Regions from separate parts of the Enterobacter sp. HK169 genome, predicted to be linked through region 1. Evidence: predicted binding sites of a transcription regulator. Region 1 holds the regulator's gene; the other holds the start of a gene.
The links. Region 1 encodes PurR, which represses purine synthesis genes. Its sites were predicted from a motif close to CANGCAAACGTTTGCNTG; they were not measured.
Positions count from the first base shown of each region.

Region 2: the regulator PurR is predicted to act here: its motif matches at 1,270-1,287, upstream of raiA (ribosome-associated translation inhibitor RaiA).

Region 1 covers NZ_CP017087.1:305,930-309,013, reverse strand. Annotated here, with positions in the region: gene EnteroDNA1_RS01595 (MFS transporter) at 1-892, opposite strand, end outside; gene cydH (cytochrome bd-I oxidase subunit CydH) at 1,057-1,146, opposite strand; gene purR (HTH-type transcriptional repressor PurR) at 1,444-2,469, shown strand; gene punR (DNA-binding transcriptional activator PunR) at 2,487-3,084, opposite strand, start outside.
Region 2 covers NZ_CP017087.1:1,828,600-1,831,683, forward strand. Annotated here, with positions in the region: gene rluD (23S rRNA pseudouridine(1911/1915/1917) synthase RluD) at 1-247, opposite strand, end outside; gene bamD (outer membrane protein assembly factor BamD) at 379-1,116, shown strand; gene raiA (ribosome-associated translation inhibitor RaiA) at 1,385-1,726, shown strand; Phe leader region at 1,837-1,962, shown strand; gene pheL (pheA operon leader peptide PheL) at 1,838-1,885, shown strand; gene pheA (bifunctional chorismate mutase/prephenate dehydratase) at 1,993-3,084, shown strand, end outside.

The DNA of each region.
Region 1 (3,084 bases):
CCATCGCAATCGCGGCCCCGAACTCATTACGCGCCAGCCACGGAATGGCAACCATGATGACGATCAGCAGGGTTAAGAAGCCCTTCAGCGTCCCGCTCACGGAACGGTCGGCAAATTTCCCGCCCAGATAGTTGCCGATCGAGAAGCCCACGCCAATCAGCACCAGCATCGCGGTAACGAAGAGAGGCGTTGCGTGGGTGATATCGTGCAGTACCGGTGAAATATAGGTGTAGAGGGTAAACATCGCCCCTGCCCCCAGCACGGTGGTGAGCAACGCGGAGAGCACCTGCGGGCGCATCAGCACCGCCAGCTCTTTACGCACTTCCGGACGTTCTCCGGCATTGCCTTTCGGCAGGGAGAAGAACAGCGCCACCATCGCAATCACGCCCAGCCCGGCCGTCGCCAGGAAAGACATACGCCAGCCGATCGCTTCTCCCAGCCAGGTTGCCGCAGGCACCCCGCCGATATTGGCAATCGTCAGCCCCATAAACATGGTTGCCACGGCGCTCGCCTGCTTGTGTTTTGGCACCACGCTGGCAGCCACAACCGATCCCAGCCCAAAGAACGCGCCGTGGTTAAGGCTGGTCAGAATGCGCGACAGCATCAATGTGGTGTAGTCCGGCGAAATGGCCGAAAGCACGTTGCCCAGGGTGAAAATCGCCATCAGGAAAATCAGCGCATTGCGGCGCGCGCGGTGTGAAAGAAGAAGCGTCATCAGCGGCGCCCCGACCATCACGCCGATAGCGTAGGCGCTGATTAACATCCCTGCCGCAGGGATAGAGACATCTACGCCCCGGGCAATAACAGGCAGTAACCCCATCGGGGAGAATTCAGTGGTGCCAATCCCAAAAGCGCCAATCGCCAGGGCCAGCAGGGGAAAATTGATTTTCATGCGTCAACTCCGGATGCCGTGTCATGTGGTGACACAGAACAAAGAAGCAGAAAGCATGACATCAATCACAAAAAATGAGAAGTTAACAAAATGGCAAAAGATTTTTGCCAGAGAAGTAACAATCCGGGGAGTTGGGAGGGAGAAGGCTCTCCCTCCGCGTAAAATCAGTGCAGCGCAGCCGTCAGACCGGCCGCAACAATCAGAGCCAGCACAACAATGGTGGTGAACAGCGAAAACTTAAGATCGGAACTCATCAATTTTTCTCCTTTTAATCCCCACACGAAAAGTGAGCTTGCTCATTTTTGCACAGATTACGTCAAAAATCTTCCTGGATTTATACTGATAACCACTTTACCTCTTCCCCTTTTCATCAAGATAGGACAAAATTCCACGCTAAATTTATTAGCGTACCGGCCATTGACCCCCTCCTGACGTCCCGTGTCGTTTTCCCGGCGTGCCGCAATTCAAGATTGCGAGATAAGGGTGAGAGAAGGCAAACGTTTACCTTCAAGTTTTTCAGGAGCTTAGGATATGGTCTGGAGTGACATTTAATGGCAACAATTAAAGACGTAGCAAAACGCGCAAACGTTTCCACTACAACCGTATCACATGTAATTAACAAAACCCGCTTTGTGGCGGAAGAGACGCGCAACGCCGTCTGGGCAGCGATCAAAGAGCTGCACTATTCGCCAAGTGCGGTTGCGCGTAGCCTCAAGGTTAATCACACCAAGTCCATTGGATTGCTGGCGACCAGCAGTGAAGCGGCCTATTTTGCCGAGATCATTGAAGCGGTCGAAAAGAACTGCTTCCAGAAAGGCTATACCCTGATTCTGGGCAACGCGTGGAACAGCATTGAAAAACAGCGTGCCTACCTGTCGATGATGGCGCAAAAGCGCGTTGATGGCCTGCTGGTGATGTGTTCCGAGTACCCGGAATCCGTGCTGTCGATGCTGGAAGAGTATCGCCATATTCCGATGGTGGTGATGGACTGGGGCGAAGCGCGCGCAGACTTTACCGATTCCGTTATCGATAACGCCTTTGAAGGCGGCTATATGGCCGGTCGTTATCTGATCGAACGCGGCCACCGCGAGATTGGCGTGATCCCCGGTCCGCTGGAGCGCAACACCGGCGCGGGCCGTCTGGCCGGTTTTATGAAAGCGATGGAAGAAGCGTTGATCAACGTGCCGGAAAACTGGATTGTGCAGGGCGACTTTGAGCCGGAATCGGGCTACCGCGCGATGCAGCAGATCGTCTCCCAGCCGCACCGTCCGACCGCCGTGTTCTGCGGGGGCGACATCATGGCCATGGGCGCGCTCTGCGCTGCCGACGAGCTGGGCCTGCGCGTACCGCAGGATATATCCGTGATCGGCTATGACAACGTGCGTAACGCGCGTTTCTTCACCCCGGCGCTGACCACCATTCACCAGCCGAAAGATTCGCTGGGCGAAACGGCCTTCAATATGCTGATGGACAGGATCGTCAACAAGCGCGAAGAGTCGCAGTCTATTGAAGTTCACCCGCGTCTTATCGAACGCCGTTCCGTTGCGGACGGTCCGTTCCGCGACTACCGTCGTTAATCGCTTTACGGGGCCAGCTATGCTGGCTCCCGTAACCATTCCCGGTTCAGCGTTTCGCTGTCTCCCAGATAATCCAGCAGCCAGGCCATCGCAGGCGAGACGTCATTTTGCTGCCAGGTGAGGCAGCAGGCCGCATCCGGGAACGGATTCTCCAGCGTCAGCTCAACCCACTCTCCGGTATCGATGCGCGGACGCGCGAAATGAACGGGCACCATCGCGACGCACAGCCCGGCGCTGAGGCACGTCGCCGACGATTCCCAGTCAGGGGCCACCACCCGCCGCTGGTTGTCCAGAAGCCAGGTGATACGCTTGGGCAATGAACGGGACGTATCCTCCAGCACCAGCGACGGCCAGTTGCGCAGCGTGTCATCGCTGAGCGGCCCTTCCATCGACGCCAGCGGATGATCGCTTGCCACCACGCATTTCCAGCTCAGCATCCCCATGTCGCGAAAAGCGTAACGTCCCCCGACCGGGATCGCCTGCGTAGCCCCAATCGCCATCTCTGCCCTGCCGTCCGCCAGTGCATCCCAGACGCCGTTAAACACCTCCTGCGAGACCCGCAGCTCGACGTCAGAGAAATGACGGTAGAAATCGACGATCATCTGCCGGGTGCGT
Region 2 (3,084 bases), 1.5 Mb from region 1:
GGATATCCTGCGGCTCGAAGCGGATTTCCTCTTCGATTTCAGCATTGATGGCGACAGCTTCCCCACCTAACACTTTCTCTTTTGGTTTGTCCCAGATCTTGCCGTTTACCAGCACGCGCTGGTCAAGGATCCATTCTTTTATGCGTGAACGCGAATAATCAGGGAACAATTCGGCCAAAGCCTGATCTAAGCGTTGACCGAGCTGATTTTCGGAGACTGTTGCGGTGAGTTCTACTCGTTGTGCCATAAACTGCTTCTTCGTTTAACGTTGGGTTTTACGGCTTTGCCGTTTAATATAGTGTGCTATTGTAGCTGGTCTTAATCGGGAGCAGGAACAGAGTTTCTCCCGGACAAACATTTGAGGAAAGTCAAAACGTCATGACGCGCATGAAATATCTGGTGGCAGCGGCCACGTTGAGCCTGGCTTTGGTGGGCTGCTCCGGTTCAAATGAACAGGTCCCTGACAATCCGCCGAATGAAATCTATGCGACTGCACAACAAAAGTTGCAGGACGGTAACTGGAAACAGGCGATAACGCAACTGGAAGCGTTGGATAATCGCTATCCATTTGGTCCATATTCGCAGCAGGTACAGTTAGATCTCATCTACGCATACTATAAAAATGCCGACCTGCCGCTGGCTCAGGCAACTATCGATCGTTTCATGCGTCTGAACCCGACTCATCCTAACATCGACTATGTGATGTACATGCGCGGCCTCACCAACATGGCGCTGGACGACAGTGCGCTGCAGGGCTTCTTCGGCGTGGATCGTTCTGACCGTGACCCGCAGCATGCGCGTGATGCCTTCAATGACTTCTCCAAGCTGGTGCGCGGCTATCCGAACAGTCAGTACGTGACCGACGCGACCAAACGTCTGGTGTTCCTGAAAGATCGTCTGGCGAAATATGAATACTCCGTAGCGGAATACTATACCCGCCGTGGCGCATGGGTTGCCGTGGTTAACCGCGTAGAAGGTATGCTGCGTGATTATCCGGATACTCAGGCAACGCGCGACGGCCTGAAGCTGATGGAAAATGCTTACCGTCAGATGCAGATGACCGCTCAGGCTGAAAAAGTGGCGAAAATCATCGCCGCGAACAGCAGCAACACCTGATATTGCCTCAATGCAAAACGGCAGCCCGAAGGCTGCCGTTTTTTTATTCATTTTACCGCGTCGCTGAAGCGCTTAAGCCTCAACACATCCAGTCAACTATGGCCCCAATTTTTGCCTTCGACAAGGTAAATCTCACCTCTTCCTGCCCTGCCTCACAAAAAAGATTCCCTGACAAAAACCGACAAAATAACGTGATCTAAATCACACATTTTGACATTAGGTCGGGTATGCTGGAATCACCAAGACGGAAAGACAAGAGGTAAAATTTATGACAATGAACATTACCAGTAAACAAATGGAAATTACTCCGGCAATCCGCCAGCACGTCGCAGACCGTCTCGCCAAACTGGATAAATGGCAAACTCATTTGATTAATCCACATATCATCCTGTCCAAGGAGCCGCAGGGTTTCATCGCTGACGCAACTATCAATACTCCAAACGGCCATCTGGTCGCCAGCGCAAAACACGAGGATATGTACACAGCTATTAACGATTTGATCAACAAGCTGGAACGGCAGCTCAATAAAGTGCAACACAAAGGTGAAGCCCGTCGCGCCGCAACATCGGTGAAAGACGCCAGCTTCGCGGAAGAAGTTGAAGAAGAGTAATCCTTTAAATTGAGTGTACCGCCAACGCGCCTTCGGGCGCGTTTTTTGTTTTTTATTGACAGGGTGAAAACAGTACGGGTACTTTAACGGTATCAATCACAGGATGACTTTATGAAACTTACGCCGTTCTTCTTCGCATTCTTTTTTACCTTCCCCTGACTGGGAGGCGTTTCGTCGTGTGATAAAGAATGCGAAGACGAACAACAAGGCCTCCCACACCGGGGGGCCTTTTTTATTGATAACGATAAAATGAGACAGGCAACACTATGACACCGGAAAACCCGTTACTGGATCTGCGAGTAAAAATCAGCGCGCTGGATGAGAAACTGCTGGCGCTGCTGGCCGAACGCCGCGCGCTTGCCGTTGAAGTGGGCAAAGCCAAGCTGGACTCCCATCGCCCGGTACGCGATATCGACCGCGAGCGCGATCTGCTGGAACGTCTCATTCAGCTCGGCAAAGCGCATCACCTCGATGCCCACTACATTACCCGGTTGTTCCAGCTCATCATCGAAGACTCCGTTCTCACCCAGCAAGCGCTGCTCCAGCAGCATCTGAACAAAACCAATCCACACTCTGCGCGTATCGCCTTCCTCGGTCCGAAGGGGTCTTATTCTCACCTGGCCGCACGTCAGTATGCCGCACGCCATTTCGAAGAATTTATTGAGAGCGGCTGCGCGAAGTTTGCCGACATTTTTAACCAGGTTGAGACCGGCCAGGCGGATTACGCCGTCGTACCGATTGAAAACACCAGCTCCGGCGCCATCAACGACGTCTACGATTTGCTGCAGCACACCAGCCTGTCGCTGGTTGGCGAGCTGACGATCCCAATCGATCACTGCGTGCTGGTCGCCGGCTCAACGGACCTGAGCAAGATCGAAACGGTTTACAGTCATCCACAGCCGTTCCAGCAGTGCAGCCAGTTCCTGAACCGCTATCCGAGCTGGAAAATTGAGTACACCGAAAGCACCTCGGCGGCGATGGAAAAAGTGGCGCAGGCTAACACCCCAACCGTCGCCGCGCTCGGCAGCGAAGCAGGCGGGGCGCTGTATGGTTTACAGGTGCTGGAACGCAACCTGGCGAACCAGACGCAAAATATCACCCGCTTCGTGGTGCTGGCACGCAAGGCAATCAATGTGTCAGACCAGGTGCCGGCCAAAACCACGCTGCTGATGGCGACCGGCCAACAGGCCGGGGCGCTGGTTGAAGCCCTGCTGGTGCTGCGTAACCACAACCTGATCATGACCAGGCTGGAATCACGCCCAATCCACGGTAACCCGTGGGAAGAGATGTTCTACCTCGATATCCAGGCCAACCTGGAATCTGCTTCCATGCAGAAGGCCCTGCGCGAACTGGGCGAG